4 regions of the Zoogloea sp. GW822-FHT05C07 genome follow, and region 3 is predicted to be linked to each of the others. Evidence: predicted binding sites of a transcription regulator. Region 3 holds the regulator's gene; each other region holds the start of a gene.
The links. Region 3 encodes sigma-54, which starts transcription at its own class of promoters, with help from an activator protein. Its sites were predicted from a motif close to TGGCACGCTTNCTGCTNA; they were not measured.
Positions count from the first base shown of each region.

Region 1: AC3QL2_RS15265 (CmpA/NrtA family ABC transporter substrate-binding protein) is a predicted target of sigma-54. The motif match lies at 1,928-1,945, and genes of this name have one in related genera.
Region 2: AC3QL2_RS19020 (circularly permuted type 2 ATP-grasp protein) is a predicted target of sigma-54. The motif match lies at 1,871-1,888, and genes of this name have one in related genera.
Region 4: AC3QL2_RS05670 (TOBE domain-containing protein) is a predicted target of sigma-54. The motif match lies at 1,931-1,948, and genes of this name have one in related genera.

Region 1 covers NZ_CM179510.1:3,270,760-3,275,381, reverse strand. Annotated here, with positions in the region: gene ntrB (nitrate ABC transporter permease) at 1-443, opposite strand, end outside; gene AC3QL2_RS15265 (CmpA/NrtA family ABC transporter substrate-binding protein) at 531-1,787, opposite strand; gene AC3QL2_RS15260 (ANTAR domain-containing response regulator) at 2,178-2,753, opposite strand; gene AC3QL2_RS15255 (SpoIIE family protein phosphatase) at 2,890-4,458, opposite strand; gene AC3QL2_RS15250 (response regulator) at 4,530-4,622, opposite strand, start outside.
Region 2 covers NZ_CM179510.1:4,125,016-4,129,637, reverse strand. Annotated here, with positions in the region: one part of gene AC3QL2_RS19030 (IS5 family transposase) at 47-519, opposite strand; one part of gene AC3QL2_RS19030 (IS5 family transposase) at 519-867, opposite strand; gene AC3QL2_RS19025 (pseudouridine synthase) at 977-1,603, opposite strand; gene AC3QL2_RS19020 (circularly permuted type 2 ATP-grasp protein) at 1,934-3,352, shown strand; gene AC3QL2_RS19015 (alpha-E domain-containing protein) at 3,355-4,305, shown strand; tRNA gene AC3QL2_RS19010 (tRNA-Pro) at 4,359-4,435, shown strand; gene AC3QL2_RS19005 (TIGR03088 family PEP-CTERM/XrtA system glycosyltransferase) at 4,522-4,622, opposite strand, start outside.
Region 3 covers NZ_CM179510.1:2,746,701-2,751,322, forward strand. Annotated here, with positions in the region: gene AC3QL2_RS12915 (FHA domain-containing protein) at 1-39, shown strand, start outside; gene AC3QL2_RS12920 (PsiF family protein) at 113-415, opposite strand; gene hprK (HPr(Ser) kinase/phosphatase) at 542-1,477, opposite strand; gene ptsN (PTS IIA-like nitrogen regulatory protein PtsN) at 1,446-1,931, opposite strand; gene hpf (ribosome hibernation-promoting factor, HPF/YfiA family) at 2,091-2,414, opposite strand; gene AC3QL2_RS12940 (RNA polymerase factor sigma-54) at 2,431-3,891, opposite strand; gene lptB (LPS export ABC transporter ATP-binding protein) at 3,907-4,622, opposite strand, start outside; gene recX (recombination regulator RecX) at 4,616-4,622, opposite strand, start outside.
Region 4 covers NZ_CM179510.1:1,197,152-1,201,773, forward strand. Annotated here, with positions in the region: gene modB (molybdate ABC transporter permease subunit) at 1-260, opposite strand, end outside; gene modA (molybdate ABC transporter substrate-binding protein) at 275-1,033, opposite strand; gene AC3QL2_RS05670 (TOBE domain-containing protein) at 1,059-1,886, opposite strand; gene AC3QL2_RS05675 (TOBE domain-containing protein) at 2,053-2,481, shown strand; gene AC3QL2_RS05680 (di-heme oxidoreductase family protein) at 2,671-4,014, opposite strand; gene AC3QL2_RS05685 (ABC transporter substrate-binding protein) at 4,014-4,622, opposite strand, start outside.

The DNA of each region.
Region 1 (4,622 bases), 520 kb from region 3:
ATGATGAAGCCCATCGGGATACCCACCAGCGCCGCCACGCCGAAGCCGACCGCAACCCGCTTGAGGGACGACAGGATGTTCCAGCCGATGCCCTGGTCATTCGGCCCGTTCTGGTAGAAGGGATCGGAAAAAAGCGTGATGGCGGCATCGAGGGTCTTTGCCGGGCCGGGAAAGTCGGCGGACTTCATCGCCACCATGGCCCACAAGCCGATGACGAAAGCAAAGCCGAGCAGCGGCGGCAGCACCACGCGCAGGAAGGCGGTACAGCGCTCGCCGAAGGAGGTAGTCGGTTCGGCAGGCTCGGCGGTCGGGGCATGGGCCACGGGTGCGGCAGCCATGGGGGCCTCCTGCTTGGCGGCGACGACATCGTCGCGCATGCCGGAAGCGGCTTCAGTGTCCGGTCCGACGCTCACCAGGCCGGAGGTAAGGGTTGCAGTGCTCATCTGGGTCTCCAGAATTCTGTAGGGGCGAATCGCTTCGCCCGCGGATGTGGATCGGCAGTGCTGGGCGAGCTCACTCGCCCCTACAGGTCAGGCGTGGATCTTGAAGCTGGCGGCGTACTTCTTCGGGTCCTTGCCGTCCCACACCACGCCGTCGATCAGCTTGGAGGTACGGAAATCGGACTTGGGCACCGGCACACCGACGATGCTGGCGGCCTGCTTGTACAGTTCGGTCTTGTTGATCGCCTTGGCGATCCCGAGGTAATCCACGTCCTGCTTGAGCAGGCCCCAGCGGCGGTGCTGGGTGAGGAACCACATGCCGTCGGACAGGTAGGGGAAATTCACCAGGCCGTCGTTGTAGAACTTCATGTAGTTCTTTTCGGACCAGCTCTTGCCGAGGCCGTTTTCGTACTGGCCGATCATGCGGCTGCGGATCACATCCACGTCGGTATTGACGTAGCTCTTGGCAGCCACGGTCTCGGCGGTCTTGGCGCGGTTGGCGGCGCTGGCGTCAATCCATTTGGAGGCTTCGAGGATCGCGCAGATCATCGCGCGGGCGGTGTTGGGGTACTTGGCAGCGAACTCGGCCGTGGCGCCCAGCACCTTTTCCGGGTGGTCGGTCCAGATGTCCTGGCTCGTCACCGCGGTGAAGCCGATCTTGTCCACGATCGCGCGCTGGTTCCACGGCTCGCCGACGCAGTAGCCGTCCATGTTGCCGACGCGCATATTGGCGACCATCTGCGGGGGCGGCACGACGATGTTCTTGACGTCTTTGAAGGGGTCGATGCCGTGGGCGGCCATCCAGTAGTACAGCCACATGGCGTGGGTACCGGTCGGGAAGGTCTGGGCGAAGGTGTATTCCTTCTCCTTCTTGGCGATGACCTTGGCCAGCGAAGCGCCATCCACAGCGCCCTTGTCCTTCAGCGCGTTGGACAGCGTGATCGCCTGGCCGTTGTTGTTGAGGGTCATCAGCACCGCCATGTCCTTCTTCGGACCGCCGATGCCCAGGTGCAGGCCGTAGATCAGACCGTACAGCACGTGGGCGGCGTGCAGCTCGCCGTTGGCCAGCTTGTCGCGCACACCGGCCCAGGAGGCTTCCTTGCTCGGGGTGATCTTGATGCCGTACTTCTTGTCGAAGCCCATCACGGAGGCCATCACCACCGAGGAACAGTCGGTCAGCGGGATGAACCCGATCTTCACTTCTTCCAGTTCCGGCTTGTCGGAACCCGCGGCCCATGCACCGCTCGTCGGAAGCATCGTCCCCATCGCTGCCACACCTCCAATAGTCGCGCCGGCCTTCAGAAAGCCGCGGCGGGAGAGAATCTTGTCGTCGAATTGCGCGCTCATCACATGCCCCTGATCCGCTTACCCAAAAAAAAGAGGCGTCACATCTCCCCGCGCAATTCGCGCTGGGGGGATGGACGCCTTTGTCCAAGTCTGATCGCCTGATCAAGCCGGGCCGCCGTTGGTCCGACTTCTGTCTGGATTAAGCGAGGACCGTGCCAATAACGGCAAATCATTGAACAAAAACAAAAAACCCAAAACGGACACAAAACTACCCCCTAAGAGGTATAAAAATCGCACTCCGCGGATGCACTTCCGCAGTGCAGCAATCGACCTGCCAGCACCATTCCGGCTCATTTCGAGGAAACATCGGGGAATCAGCAAGAAAAAGGGCGGCGACGCCTTCGCGCCACCGCCCTTTCAACATCAACGTCCGGCCGTGAACTACCCCATTCAGAGTAGCAGGTTGGCCATGTCGATCACGTCCTGGGCCACGTCGGCCACTTTGCGGCCGCGCTCCATCGCCAGCTTGCGCAGCGCGTGATAGGCCGCATCCTCGTCGAGCCCACGGGCCTTCATCAGCACGCCCTTGGCCTTGTCCACGACGATGCGCTCGCTCAGCTTGCGGGTCGCATCGTCCCGCTCGGCACGCAGATGCTGGAAGGCCTCGAACTGGGCAATGGCCACTTCGACCAGCGAATCGAGCCTTTCGGATGACACCGAATCAACGACATAGGAGGAAACGCCTGCCTTCACGGCCCGGCGGATCGCCGTCGAATCGGAGTCCTGCGAAAACAGCAGCACCGGGCGCGGACAGTCCCGGTTCATGATGGCCAGATGCTCCAGGGTGTCGCGGCTGGGGGAATCGGCCTGGATGAAGATCACGTCCGGCTTGGTAGCCAGGACCTGCTCGGACAGATCGAAAGCATTCGACAGCACCGCCGCCACCTGATGGCCGGCCAGCGCTACCGCTGCGCAGACGTCCGCGGCACGCTCGCGGGAGGAGTCGACTACAAGCACTCGAAGCATGAGAAAACACCCTGGAAAGACATAGCACTTTAAAGCATGAAGTGCGCCAGTGCGTAAGCGAATTCAATCATCCACAAAAACGAATCAACGCATGAAAGGGGAATGGACCCGCTTTTACAGAATAGGCGGTCCCCCGCTAGGCCGCCGCCCCGGCCGTGACGCCCCCTTTTACCAGGCAGTCGAGGATCAGCACCGACACATCATCGCCGGCCGACTGGCGCCCCAGATGGCGGTTCAGCGCCTCGCGCAAGCCCGCCACCCGCGACGCCCGCGGCGTGGTGCGCAGGGTCTGCTCCAGGCCCGCCCTGCCGAACGGCTGCCCCTGGCGGTTCTCGGCCTCGGTCAGGCCATCCGAACACAGCACGATCTGCGACTGGGCCTTCCAGCCGAAGGCCTCGCAGGCGATGTCCGCCTCGGCGGACGGCACGATGCCGAGAGGGAGCTGGCGCGACACGAAACGCTGCACCACGGCGCCACTGTCGTCGATCAGCAGCACGTCAGGCACGCCGCCGACCCAGATCTGCCCTTCCGGCGCGCCCGCCGCCAGCCGGACCAGGGCCGACGCGACGAAACGCCCCGCCGGAAGCAGTCCGCACAGCAAATCGTTGAGCTCCGTCACCAGGTTCGCCAACGGCGCGTTGCGCGCGGCGCCCCGGTAGAACGCGCCCAGCGCCGGCAGCACGCTCACCGCGGCGGCCAGCCCGTGCCCGGTGGCATCGGCCAGCATCGCGTACAGCGACCCGTCCGGCGCCCGCGCCACGGCCACCACGTCGCCGGAAAAGTTGCGCGCCGGCATCACCGCATACTGCACCGCGCTGTCGTGCAGCCAGTCGCTGCGGATCTGGCGCTCCATGATGCTCATCGCCAGTTCCTGCTCGCGCTCCGACTCGTCGTGGTAACGCTGCAGACGGGCCGCGTCCTCGGCCAGCTGGAGCTGGATGCGGCGCGCCTCGGAGACGTCGCGCACGACGCCGATGAACATGCGCCGGTTGGGCAGCTGGAGATCGGACATGCCGACCTCCATCGGAAAGGTCGTGCCACTCTTGCGCCGCCCCAGCATCTCGCGGATCTGGCCGCCGGTCTTCATCTGCCCGGACGACAGCAGGTTGGGAATGGACAACTCGGCGACGCCGAACTCGCCGTCCGACATCAGCATGCCAAGGGGCTGACCGATCATCTCCGACGACGAGTACCCGAAGATCTGGCTGGCCGCCCGGTTGACCGACAGGATGCGGCCACTGTCGTCGGCCGAGATGATGCCGTCGATGACCCCATTGGCCACCGCCCGGACCTGCTCCAGCGAACTCGCCAGCCGGCGCTGCATGTCGAGCAGGCGGCGCAGGGCCTTGAAACGCGCGGCAAACACCGGGAAGGACAGGGGTTTGGCCAGGTAATCGTCGGCACCGATGTCGAGGCCATGCACGATGTCGCCCTCGCCGCTGAGGGCCGACAGGATGATCACCGGCACCCAGCGGTCGCCGGCAATGCTGCGGATCTGACGGATCGCCTCGAAGCCGTCCATACGCGGCATCATCAGATCCATCAGCACCACGTCGGGCGATTCGCGCCGGAACAGCTCGACGGCCTCCACGCCGTCCTCGGCGTAAATGGGAATACAGTTCAGGTGGGCCAAGAAGGTGCCGACGATGCTCCTGTTCGACGCAATGTCATCCGCGACCAGCACGCGCAACGGTTTTTCTGCCATTCCAGAGTCTCTGCAGTTGGCGGACGATGCCCTTTCATCGGCATCCATCCGCAAATTCCATCCAGTAGGTATCAGACCAGTTCCTGGCCCTTGGCAACCGTGACCACCACCTGATTGCCCGGCGGCAGGTAGGTCAGACTCGCAAAGGCCAGCTGGCGGGACAG
Region 2 (4,622 bases), 1.4 Mb from region 3:
ACTATTTGGAAAAATAATTTCACGTACAGGATCGCACTAAGAAGACCTAACAAAATGAGTTTTCCGCGCAGTTCAGTTTTCGCCAGCAAATAAGGCTGCAGGCGATCTTGATAAAGGCTTCGTGAATGACGGCCAATCGCTCGAATCGAACCCGCAGGCGTCGGTAATTGTGGAGCCAGCCGATGGTTCGCTCGACCACCCAGCGGGTTTTGCCCAAGCCGCTGCCGTGCGGCGTGTTGCGCCGGGCGATCTCGGTCTTGATGCCTTGAGCGTGAAGGGGCCGGCGGTACTTGTCGTGATCGTAGCCACGGTCGGCCTGGATGATGCGGGGCTTGGAGAGTGGGCGCCCCCGCTTGCCACGAATAGGTGGAATGGCTTCGACCAAGGGCAAAAGTTGGGTTACGTCGTTGCGATTGGCGCCGGTCAGGATGACCGCCAACGGAATGCCCTGCGCTTCGGTGATCAGGTGGTGCTTGGAGCCGGGGCGTGCGCGATCGGTGGGATTGGGTCCTGTTTTTGACCCGCACCCACAGCACGAATGGAGGAAGAATCGACGATGCAACGGGACCAATCGATCCTGTCGGCCGTGCGTAAGCGAGCCAGCAGTACCTCATGCAGCCTGTCCCAGACACCCGCTTCCTGCCAGGCACGCAGGCGCCGCCAGCAACTCATGCCCGAGCCGCAGCCCATTTCCTGGGGCAGCATCTCCCAAGGGATGCCGCTTTGCAGGACGAACAGGATGCCGGTCAGAACCGCTCGATCATCGAGCGGCTTGCGCCCCGGATACTTGTTCCGACGGGGCTTGGCGGGAGGTAGCAACGGTTCGATCAAGGCCCACAGATCGTCGTCGAGAAGTGCTTTGGCCATGTCCTCTATTCAAAGAAACAAGGCCGAGGTTAACGAAATTCGACCATCGTGAACAGGGGCGAATGGGTCTTTTTGTTAGAGCTTCTAAGAAGCTGGCGATCGAACGACCTCAAAACGGCGGCTCACTCGCAAAACGTAAGAGCTGGCCATTCACCGGGTGCGGAACGGCAAGGCCAGCCGCATGTAGCAGCAAACGCGACGTCGCCGTTCGCTCAGCTACGCCGGCATACAGATCATCGCCAAGAATGGGGTGCCCGATTGCCATCATATGTACACGTAGCTGATGAGATCTCCCCGTGACAGGAGTAAGTTCAACACGACTTGTGCCGGATGCAATATCACGCCCCAGAACTAGGTAGTGCGTTAACGCGGGCTTACCCAGTTCCCGATCAATTTTTTGCCTGGGCCGGTTCGGCCAATCCACGATGAGGGGGAAGTCCACTACCCCCTCATCCTCATCCAACCCGCCCGCAACAACCGCAACATACCGCTTGCCGACCAGCCGCTGCTGAAACGCGATACTCAGCTGTCGCTCCATATCCCGCCCCATTGCCATGACAACCAACCCTGACGTTGCCATGTCCAAACGATGAACAATGCGAGCGGCGGGATAGACAGCCTGCACGCGAGACGCAAGACAATCCATGCGTTCAGCCCCACGCCCGGGCACCGTAAGCAACCCAGCCGGTTTGTCCAGCACGAGGAGGCTTTCGTCCTGAAATACAACCCTCGGCATCCCGAGGGGAGGAGCATAGACGACGGGGGAAGGCGACAACGCAGCACTACACATCAAGATCCACCCTCTTTAAGCGGGAGCTGGATTCTGGCACACCTCGCCTTCACGACGCGCCCAGCACGACCCAAAACCCCCTCGAACATCCACCTGGAACATGCGCACCGAATTGCGGCACAGGCAAATCCCCATGACAGTGCCAACGCACCGAAGCAGTGCATTTTGTTTGAGTCGAACTGTAAACCCTTTTGTTTACTATGATTTTTTATTTGGCATGCTTTTAGCTATACCAAAAGTGGTATCTCTGCTTCACAACACAATAGGCGAGCGCTAATGGCCATCACAAAATTCTTCAATGAAATGACAGCGGATGATGGGAGTGTCCGCGCGCATTACGCTGGCTATGCCGCGTGGTTGAAAGATACTCCGGCGGACCGCATTGAACGCAAGAGAGCAGAGGCGGACGCCCTCTTCCACCGATACGGCATCACCTTCGCTGTTTACGGCGAAGAGTCGGGTACGGAGCGCCTGATCCCATTCGACATCATTCCCCGCATCATCCCGGCAAAGGAATGGAAGAGCCTGGAAGCGGGCCTGCGTCAACGCGTCAAAGCGCTGAACACCTTCATTCACGATATCTACCACGACCAGGAAATCCTGAAAGCCGGGCACATTCCCGCCGACCAGGTACTGAAGAACGCACAGTACCGCCCGGAAATGCAGGGCGTTAACGTCCCTTGCGACATCTACGCACACATTGCGGGCGTCGACGTCGTACGCGCCGGTGCCGGCGAGTTCTACGTACTTGAAGACAATCTGCGGGTGCCGTCGGGCGTGTCGTACATGCTCGAAGACCGCCGCATGATGATGCGCCTCTTCCCCGAGCTCTTCGCGAGGCACCGCGTAGCCCCGGTCGAGCACTATCCGGACATGCTGCTGCATACCCTGCGTAGCGTTGCTCCGGTTGGCGTGGCAGACCCCACAGTAGTCGTGATGACGCCCGGCGCATATAACAGTGCGTATTTCGAGCATGCCTTCCTGGCACAGCAGATGGGCGTGGAACTGGTGGAAGGACAGGACCTCTTCGTCGAGGACGAGCAGGTCTTCATGCGCACAACCCAAGGCCCGCGCCGCGTTGACGTGATCTACCGCCGCGTGGATGACGACTTCCTGGATCCCCAAGCATTCCGCAAGGACTCCATGATCGGCGTTCCCGGCCTGCTGAAAGCCTATCGGGCCGGTCGCGTCACCCTCTCCAACGCCATCGGCACAGGCGTGGCGGACGACAAGTCCATCTATCCTTACGTTCCCGAGATGATCCGCTTCTACCTCGGCGAAGAGCCCATCCTCAACAACGTTCCGACCTACATGTGCCGCAAGCCCGAGGATCTGGCCTATACCCTCGCCCACCTGCCCGAACTTGTCGTGAAGGAAGTGCACGGCGCCGGCGGCTACGGAATGCTGGTCGGCCCTGCGTCCACCAAGGAGCAGATCGAGTCGTTCCGCAAGCACCTCGAAGCCAATCCTGAAAAGTACATTTCACAACCCACACTGGCTCTTTCGAACTGCCCGACCTTCGTCGAAAGCGGTATCGCACCACGTCACCTGGATCTACGCCCGTTTGTGCTGTCCGGCACCGAGATCCAGATGGTCCCGGGTGGTCTGACTCGTGTCGCCCTGCGCGAAGGATCGCTGGTGGTGAACTCCTCGCAAGGCGGGGGCACCAAAGACACCTGGGTACTGGAGGCCTGACAATGCTGAGCCGCACCGCTGACCACCTGTTCTGGATGGCGCGCTATATGGAACGCGCCGAAAACACCGCCCGTATTCTGGACGTCACCTACCGGTTATCACTCCTTCCCCGGAACGGCGAGGACGTGGAGCCCATGTGGGCGGGCATGCTGAAAATCATGGAGCTCCAGGACACCTTCCTGGCCAAGCATCCGCGCCACACCACCGAGGCCGTCCTCGAATTCATGATTTTCGACAGGGACAACCCCGGCAGCATCTACCGCTGTCTGCGTGCGACCCGCGAGAACGCCCACGCCGTTCGCGGCACACTGACTTCCGAGCTCTGGGAAACATCCAACGAGACCTGGCTCAAGATGCGGGATTTCAATCCAGCCAAGCTCTGGGAGAACGGCCCTGGCGCATTCTTCGAATGGGTGAAATACCGGTCCCATCTGTCGCGCGGCGTCACCATCGGAACCATGCTGCAAGACGAGTCGCTACGCTTCATCCGGCTCGGGACCTTTCTCGAACGAGCAGACAACACCGCACGGATCCTGGAGGTCAAGTATCTCAACCTGCTGCCTGGCTCCGACGAGGACACCACACAAACCAACGACTATTACCAGTGGAGCGCCCTGCTGCAGTCCGTCTCGGCCTTCGAGGTGTATCGAAAGGTCTACCGTGACCAGATCACGCCGCTGCGGGTTGCCGAACTCCTGATCCTGCGCGCCGACATGCCCCGCTCGCTGGCCCGCAGCATGAAGGAAGTCTACTCAAACCTGACGCGCGTCTCGAACGCACGCTCGGCGGAAACCGAAAGACTTGCCGGCGAACTGGAGTCCCATCTGCGCTTTGGCCGCATCGAGCGCATCTTCGAAGTCGGCTTCCGCAATTACCTGGAAGACTTCCGCGATCGCATCTTTGATCTTGGCTGCCGCATTTCCGAAGACTTCCTCATCCCGGCATGCGCATGAATGCAATTAGGGCTTGGCAAAGCCAGAATACATGTCTATAATGCGCAGCTTGTCGGGGCGTAGCGCAGCCTGGTAGCGCACTTGCATGGGGTGCAAGGGGTCGCGAGTTCGAATCCCGCCGCCCCGACCATTGATTCAAACAAAAAGCCAATCTTTCGAGATTGGCTTTTTGTTTTTCTGCGCAGGATTTTCGCTCACGCAGAAACCCTGCGCCGCTCAGCGATCCTCGGTGAGCTTCCCTTCGTAAAGCGCGAGGTAGTTGCCCATCATCGCATCCATGCTGAAATTGGCGAGGACGCGTTTGCGTCCGGCAGCTC
Region 3 (4,622 bases):
GACAACATGTCGGATGTGGTGGCGTTTGCCTTGGGGTGATCGGGGAGCACAGGCGCCGGGCTGAATGATAAAGGGCCGCATCCGCGGCCCTTTATCATGGAAATGAAGCAGCTCAGCCCTTCAGGCAGCCGCTCATGAACTTCTTGCGCTCGTCGCCCTTCAGCGCCTTGTCGCCGGCTTCCTTGTTGCAGGACTTCATCTTGTCCTGCTGGGTGGTCTTGCCATCCTTGGCGGCGGCGGCAGGCTTGGCCGACAGACAGTCCTTCATGAAGGCCTTGCGCTCATCGCCTTTCTTGTCGGCGGCGGAGGCATTGCATTCCTTCATCTTGTTCTGCTGGCCGGTTGCGGCGAAGGCTGCAGGCGCCAGGCTGGCGGCAAACAGGGACACGGCGACGCTCAGGATCATTTTTTTCATCATGCCACTCCTCGTATGGACGGTTTGTCGGTGCTGCGGATGCAGCATAAACGCACCGCGAGACCCGCAGTTGACGGCGTAAAGGCCCGCCAACACGTCGTTTGCGACGAGTTGTGTCAACGGCGGCTAGAAGCCGCTCTCTTCCATTGCGCGACGCTGGCGGTCGACGAATTCCTGCGTCGAGTCGATGCCGCGCAGCAGCAGGATCGTCGAACGCACGGCGGCCTCGAGCAGCACGGCGAGGTTGCGGCCGGCCGCAACCGGCAGCACGACGCGGCGTACCGGCACGCCGAGGATGGGTTGCTGCTCGCCGTCGAGGGTCAGGCGTAGCGGGTCTTCCTGGCCCGGCTGGCGGCGTTGCAGATGGACCACCAGCTTGAGCTTCATCTTCCGCCGGCAGGCCGTTTCGCCGAAGATCGTACGGATGTTGAGGATGCCGAGGCCGCGCACCTCGATGACGTCCTGCAGCAGTTCGGGGCAGCGCCCCTCCAGCACGGTCGGGGCGATGCGCGAGAACTCGACGATGTCGTCGGCCACCAGGCCGTGGCCGCGGGAGATCAGTTCCAGCGCCAGTTCGGATTTGCCAGCGCCGGAGTCGCCGGTGATGAACACGCCAAGGCCCAGCACGTCCATCAGCACCCCGTGCAGAGCGACCCTTTCGGCCAGCTGGCGCGACAGGTAGCTGCGCAGCAGGTCGATGACGTTGGCGGACGGCAGCGGGCTGGCGAAGAGGGCGATGTCCTCGTTCGCACACAGCGTGCGGATGCTGCTCGGAATCTCCTCGTCGTCGGCGACGATGAGTGCCGGCGGGGCGTAGGAGAGGATCTCCCGGACGTGGTGGATGACCTTCTCGCGGGTCTGGCGGCGGGCCCAGGCCATCTCGGAGGAGCCGAGGATTTGCAGGCGGTCCGGGTGGATCAGGTTGAGGTGGCCGACCATGTCGGCAGGCCAGATGCGGTCTTCGGAGACCGAAATGCGGGTCGCCAGGCTGCCGCAGATGTGGCGCAGCCGCAGGCGCTCCAGGTTGTCGTCAAACAGCCGGCTGACTGTCGTCTGACGCATGGCTGCCCCATTGGGCGAAAAGGGTGTGGGCGGCCTGGGCATCGGGCGCGCTCATCAGCTGTTCACGGAAGCTGCGGTCGCTGAACATCTGGGCCAGTTCGGACAGCAGTTGCAGATGGTGCTCGTTGGCCTGCTCGGGAACCAGCAGCACGAACAGCATCGACACGGGGCGTCCGTCGGGGGCGTCGAAGGGTACCGGCTCGGCGAGGCGGATGAAGGCACCCAGCGCCTCCTTGAGGCCCTTGATGCGGCCGTGGGGAATGGCGATGCCCTGGCCGAGGCCGGTCGAGCCGAGCTTCTCGCGGGCAAACAGGCTGTCGAAGACTGTGCTGCGGCCGATGCCGTGGTTGTTCTCGAACAGCAGGCCGGCTTGCTCGAAAGCGCGCTTCTTGCTGCTCGCCTCGAGTCCGACGACCACGTTGGTCGGCGGCAGAAGTTTGGCGATGAGGTTCATGCGAGGACTCTCCCGTGTGCGGAACGGGCCGACACAGGTTGCCGGTGAAAGGCGATTCAGGAAGATCCGGAGGCGGAGGCCGCCGGGGCCGTTGTGTCAATTGGGGCGCATTATAGCCACAACGGTCCCGGGGAAAAGGGTATTACGCGACGCCGGGAATCAGGACTCGGCGAGGTGTTGCTTCAGGGAGTCGTGACCGTGGTCGCTGGTCTTGTCCTTGTACTTCAGGACCTGGCGGTCGAGCTTGTCGATCAGCCCGTCGATGGCTGCGTACATGTCGGCATCTTCGTTCTCGACGAAGATGTCCTTGCCGCGCACGTGCACGGTAACTTCGGCCTTCTGACGCAGCTTTTCCACCGAGAGGATCACGCCGACGCTGGTGACGTTGTCGAAGTGACGGATCACGCGGTCCAGCTTGCTCGTGACGTACTCGCGGATGGCCGGCGTAACTTCGACGTGATGCCCCGTGATGTTGAGGTTCATGGTTGCTACCTTTCTGTCAGATGGTTTTGCGCAGACTGACCGGCGGAATATCGAGGGACTCGCGGTATTTTGCAATTGTCCGACGAGCCACGACGATACCCTGCTGGCCCAACAACTCGGCAATCTTGGCGTCGGACAAGGGTTTCTTCTTGTCTTCCGCTCCCACGAGCTGGCGAATCAGCGCCCGAATCGCCGTCGAGGAAGCAGCCCCACCGCTGTCGGTGGCAACGTGACTGCCGAAAAAATACTTGAACTCGAAAATGCCCCGCGGTGTGGCCATGTACTTTTGGGTGGTCACCCGCGAAACGGTGGATTCGTGTAGATCCAGTTGTTCGGCAATTTCCCGCAGGGTCAGCGGTCGCATTGCCACATCGCCATAATCGAAGAACTGGCGCTGGCGGTCAACGATCGCTTGCGAAACCCGCTGGATGGTGTCGAAACGCTGCTGCACGTTCTTGATCAGCCAGCGTGCTTCCTGCAGGTGGCTGGACAGGGAACCGCTGGCGCCGCGGTTGTCGCGCAGGATCTGGGCATACAGCTGGTTGATGCGCAGGCGCGGCATCGCGTCGGGATTGAGGCTGACGACCCAGTTGTTACGCATCTTGCGGACCACCACGTCGGGGACCACATAGCGGGTGTCGGCCTGGGAGAACTGGGCGCCGGGGCGCGGGTTGAGGCTGAGGATCAGCGCATGGGCCTCGCGCAGCGTGTCGTCGCTGCAGCGCAGGGCGCGCTTGATCTTCAGGAAGTCGCGGGCAGCCAGCAGTTCGAGGTGTTCGCTGACGATGGCGATGGCCAGGTCGCGGGCTTCGCCGGGGGGCTGGGTATGCAGCTGCAAGGCCAGGCACTGGCCCACGTCCTGGGCGCCGATGCCGGCCGGGTCCAGGCTCTGGATCTGGCGCAGCGCGATCTTGAGATCGTCGAGCTCGATTTCCAGCTCGGGGGGCAGCAGCGGCAGCAGGTCAGCCAGATCCTGGCTGAGGTAGCCGTCGTCGTCGAGGGCCTCGATGAGGAAGCGCACCAGCGCCCTGTCCCGGTCGGACAGCGGGGTCAGGGCGACCTGAGCGTCCAGGTGGTCGCGCAGGGATGGCACGGCGGCCTGGAACTCCTGGAAGTCGGTCTCGTCGTCGTCGTCGCGCTGCCCGCCGCTACCCGCCGCAGCCCATTCGCCGGCTTCGCCGCTGCCGTCGAAATCGTGGTCCGGCTCGCGCTCGCGTTCCGCCTCCCGGGATTGCTCCTGCTCGCGCTCGTGGGCGGCTTCGCTGCCCGCCGGCGCCACGGGGCCGGGCGCCTCGACGCGGCTCGAGCCGAGGTCGCCCTCGGGCTCCTCCCGCTCGAGCATGGGGTTTTCCAGGAGGATCTTCTCGATCTCCTGGTTGAGTTCGAGGGTCGACAACTGCAGCAGCTTGATGGACTGCTGCAGCTGGGGCGTCAGCGCGAGATGCTGGGAGAGTTTGAGCTGAAGGCTGGGCTTCATGAGTCGTATCGGGCCTCAGAGCCTGAAGTGCTCGCCGAGGTATACCTGGCGGACCTGTTCGTTGTGAACGATCTCGTCCGGGCGGCCGCTGGCCAGCACCTCGCCGGCGTTGATGATGAAGGCACGATCGCAGATGCCGAGGGTTTCACGGACGTTGTGGTCGGTGATCAGCACACCGATCCCCTTGTCCTTCAGGAAGCGGATGATCTTCTGGATGTCGATGACGGCGATCGGGTCGACGCCGGCGAAGGGCTCGTCGAGCAGGATCAGGCGGGGGGCGGTGGCCAGGGCGCGGGCGATCTCGCAGCGACGGCGCTCACCGCCGGACAGGGAGATGGCGGTACTGTCGCGCAGGTGCTCGATGCCCAGCTCGTTCAGCAATTCGTCGAGGCGGCTGGCGATCTGGGCCTTGGATAGGCTCTGCAGCTCGAGCACAGCCTGGATGTTCTCGGCCACCGTCAGCTTGCGGAAGACACTCATCTCCTGCGGCAGGTAGGACAGCCCCAGGCGCGCGCGCTGGTGGATCGGGCGATGGGTCAGCACCTCGTCGTCGAGGGTGATCTCGCCGCCGTCGGCGGCCACCAGGCCGACGATCATGTAGAAGCAGGTGGTCTTGCCGGCGCCATTGGGGCCGAGCAGGCCGACGACCTCGCCACTGCCGACGTTGAAGGAAACGTCGTGAACGACCGTGCGGGCCTTGTACTTCTTGCGCAGGTTGCTGACTTTAAGCA
Region 4 (4,622 bases), 1.5 Mb from region 3:
CGCCCGAAGCCGAGGGCCTCGGTGAAGCGCCCCACCGCCCCCTGCGGCCCCATCAGCACCAGCAGGTAGAAACCCAGCACCGTCGGCGGCAGCACGATGGGCAGCGACACCACCGCTCCGATCACGCCGCGCAGGCGCGACCGGGTGCGGGCCAGCCACCAGGCGATGGGGGTCCCTATGATCAGCAACAACACCGTGACGAGGGTGGACAGCTCGAGGGTCAGGCGAACCGCCGACCAGTCTTCCGGTGTCAATTCCATCGCTCAACCATCGATCAGAGTTCGTACCCGTAGGACTTGATGATCGCCGCCGCGGTCGGCGACTTCAGGAAGGCGGTCAGCGCCTCCACGCCGGCATGCCCCTTGCCCTTGCCGAGCACCACCGCGTCCTGACGGATCTGGCTGTAGTACTTGGACGGCACCAGCCAGTAGGAGCCACCGTCGATCAGCTTGCCGTCCTTGTGGATCTGCGAATAGGCGATGAAGCCCAGCTCGGCACTGCCCGACGACACGAACTGCTGGGCCTGGCCGATGCTCTCGGCGAGGACGATCTTGGGCTGCAGGCTGTCGGCCAGGCCGAGGGCCTTGAGGGTTTCCATCGCGGCCAGGCCGTAAGGCGCCAGCTTGGGATTGGCGACGGACAGGTGCTCGAACCTGGCGCCCTTCAGCACGTCGCCCTTGTCGTCCACCACGCCAGCCTTCGGCGACCACAGCACCAGCTTGCCGATCGCGTAGGTGAAGCTGCTGCCCGCCACGCCGTCGCCTTCCTTGACGAGCTTGGCCGGGGTTTCGTCGTCGGCCGCCAGCAGCACCTGGAAGGGCGCGCCGGACTTGATCTGGGCGTAGAACTTGCCCGTCGAGCCGAACACCAGCTGGGCCTTGTGGCCGGTGGCCTTTTCGAACTCGGCGGCGATCTTCTGCATCGGCGCGGTGAAGTTGGCGGCCACCGCCACCGACACCTCTTCAGCCTGGGCCAGCAGGGAGGAGCCGGCGAGGACGGCAAACAGCGCGAGCGAACGGAAGGAAGGTTTCATCGAAGGACTCCGGTCAGGTTGAAATTCAGTCGAAGATGGCGAGGATCACCGACGTGGCCTGGAAGACCGCACAGGCCGGCGTGCCGATGGCGAGGCCGAGGTTGTTGATGCTGTCGTGGGTCACCACCGAGGTGACGGTGCGCCCGCCGGGCAAGGTGATCGTCACTTCCGAGCTCACCGGCCCTTCGTGGATGCGGCTGACTTCGCCCCACAGGTGGTTGCGGGCAGTGGTGCGCGCCTGCGGATCGGTGATCAGCAGCACCGATGGCGCCTTGACGAAGGCGTGCACGTCCTGGCCGATGCCCAGTTCCAGCGTCTCGGCACTCTCGCGGGTGATCACCGCGACGATTTCGTTGGCATCGTCGAGACGCACCCGCACCTCGAAGCTCACCTCGCCTTCGCGCAGGCCACTGATCGTGCCGGCGAACTGGTTGCGCGCGCTGGTACGCATCGACATGCGGCGCAGCAGGGTCTGGAACTGGCGCATGCTGCCCTCCCCGCCGTCGCCGAGGCGAGCCGACAGGCGGTCGATGGCTTCCTGGTATTCCTGTTCCACCGCCCGGTACATCGCGATGACGCGGCGGCCGTAGTCGGTGAGGTTGGTACCGCCGCCATGCTTGCCGCCCACCGAACGCTCCACCAGCGGCGCCTCGGCCAGGTTGTTCATCGCGTCCACGGCGTCCCACGCCGCCTTGTAAGACAGCGGTACGGCCTTGGCGGCCTGGGAGATCGAGCCGTAGCGGTCGATGGCCTCCAGCAGGCGAATGCGCGTGTCGCCGAGAAAGGTGCCGAACTCGGTATCGACTGTCAGCTTCCCGACAAGCTTGTGGTGAATGGTGCGGCGGGTTGTCATTATTGTTCCTATATATATCGATATACAACGGAGCGTACTGTACTCCAGCAAATAGCGGGCCACCAACCCGCAGCGCGGCACGCTTGAAAGGAATCGACGCCCTTGCGCAAGCGGGCGGCACCATCGCATGCTGGCACCCGCAGCCATCGTTTCCGGAGAACGTCCCATGAAGATCAGCGCCCGCAACGCCTTCGACGGCACCATCGACGCCATCACGCTCGGCACCATCAATTCCGAGGTGGACGTGGCGCTGCCCGGCGGCCTGAAGATCGTCGCCACCGTCGCCAACGACGCGGTCAGGGAACTCAACCTCGCCGCCGGCACCCCCGTCCAGGCCTTCGTCAAAGCCTCGTCGGTACTGCTCGTGGCCGGCGGCACGGGGGCCAGGCTGTCGGCCCGCAACTGCCTCGACGGGACGATCTCGGCGATCACCGAGGGGCCGATCAGCACCGACGTAGCCCTCACCCTCGGCAACGGGCAGACCGTCCACGCCACGATCACCCATGAAAGCTCAGTCACCCTCGGCCTGAAAGTCGGCGCTCCGGCCACCGCCGCGTTCAAGGCCCCATCGGTAATCCTCGGCCTCGTCAGCTGAGCGCACCAACCCGGTTCCGCCCCCCTTCCTCCGGCACGCACCGCGATACGCGCCACACAAGCTGCTGCACTGCGCCGCAGCGCCCTATATGCACTTAAATACAGCGAACGCCCAATCGCAGTGCATTTGCGCAGCTTATTTGCGTATCAATCAGGAACCAGTTTCTCCCCCCAGGTAATCCCCCTCGCCTCACAGGCTTTCAAGAAAGGCCAGCAGCGCACGACGCTCCCCAACCGGCAGTGCTGCGAAGCGCTTGCTCGCCACCTTCGCCTCGCCGCCATGCCACAAGATCGCCTCGGTCAAGCTGCGCGCGCGGCCGTCGTGGAGATAGCGCTGCTGCTCGCTGATCGTCTGCGTCAGCCCGATCCCCCACAGCGGCGGCGTGCGCCACTCCCGCCCCGAGGCCGCGAAATCCGGCCGGCCATCGGCCAGCCCGGAACCCATGTCGTGGATCAGCAGATCCGTATAGGGCGCGATGGTCTGCCCGGCGAGGCGCGGGAAACGCGGCGACGCACCAGTCGAGAGGCTCGGCCGGTGGCACTGCGCACAGCCGCTGGCAACGAACAGCGCCTCGCCGCGCCGCACGGCCTCGCTGTCCGCATTGCGGCGGGCCGGCACGGCCAGGTGGGCCAGGTAGAACTCCGCGTCGTCCAGCTGGCGGGCGCTCAGCTCCGGCGTACCGCCGTTCGGCGCCTGCCGGCAGGCGGACTGCGCGGCGGTACAGTTCTGCGCCGGATGCAGGTCGGACGTGATTCCCAGGTCGCCCAGGAAAGCCCCGGCGATCTGTGCGCGCAGCGTCGGCATGTTGGCCTTGTAGCCGAAGCGGCCGGCCTCCAGTGCAGCGGTTTCCGGATTCCACACCCGGTTTACACGCCCTTTCACGCCGTCCGCCTTGCGCTCCGCGGCCAGCGCCGCCAGGGTCTGCGCCGACACCGCATCGAGCAGCCCCATGCCCACCACCTGCTGGCCGACCCGCGGCGAGGTCAGCACCCTGCCGATGGCCCCGTAGCCCAGTTCGGTGAAAGCCAGCCGCGGACGGCGCAGCGAGACCACTTCGCCATCCGCCAGCCGGTGCTTGGACTCGATCCAGCCCAGGCGCACGCGCCCCTCGCCGGGCACGCCGGGAATGCCTTCCTCGTTGAACTGGTCGCCATAGGCCGGGTGGGGTCGCGGTCCGCCATGCGGGCCCCGCCCGACCACCGACAGCCGTACCAGCATCGACTGCATGCGCTCGTCCGGCTGCTCCGGCGGCAGGCCGCGGCCGTTGCGGGCGTGGCAGGAGATGCAGGCCAGCCGGTTGTACAGCGGCCCGAGGCCGTCCACCTGGTCGTCCTTGGCCGGCGCCACCACCCAGCTCTGGTTGAACAGGGAGCGGCCGTGGAAGAAACGGTCCCGCTCCGCGTCGGTCAGGCCGTCCAGCGGCCGCGCGAAAGCCTCACGGCCGGCGTCCGCCACCTGCCAGTCCGCCGAGGCCCGGGCCGGCGCCCCGGCGAGAATGCCGCACACCAGCAACAGAAAACCCAGCCGCCGCATCAGGCTACCCCCAGCAGGCTGGCAGCCTTCGCGTAACGCTCATCCACGCGACTCGCCCAGGTTTTTTCCAGGCCGGCGGCCAGCGCCTCGGCGGCCGGGTCGTCGCGGCGGGCGAAGAAGGCGCGCTGGATCGCCGGATCGTCGACCTCCGCCTCCTTCAGCGGCGGCGCCGTCAGCAGCGGCCAGACCGTATTCCAGGCCGCTCCGTCGGCCGCATGCAGGCGCCGCCACAGCTCAACGAGGCGCGCATGGGGGCGCACGAAGGCCTGCCCGAAGGCCGCCGCAATCGGCGCCGCGCGGCCGCGCCCACGGGCGTTGTCGTAGAGATAGCCGCCCCGCGCGGCGGTGGCGAAGGGATCGTGGTAGCCGGCCGGCAAGCCCGCGTAGACCGACGGCCGCACCGGCAGCTTGCGGATGTCCGGGTGGGCGAGGATCTTCTGCCCGGCCTCGGACAGCACGAAGTCCACGAAGGCCTTCGCGCCGTCCGGGTTCGGGCTGCCGGCGGTCACCGCGATGTGGGCCGGATTGACGCCGCCCTGGCGCGGGTAGATGAACTTGACCGGCGCACCGTTGGCCACCGCCGAGGCGACGAAGAAGTCGATGGACAG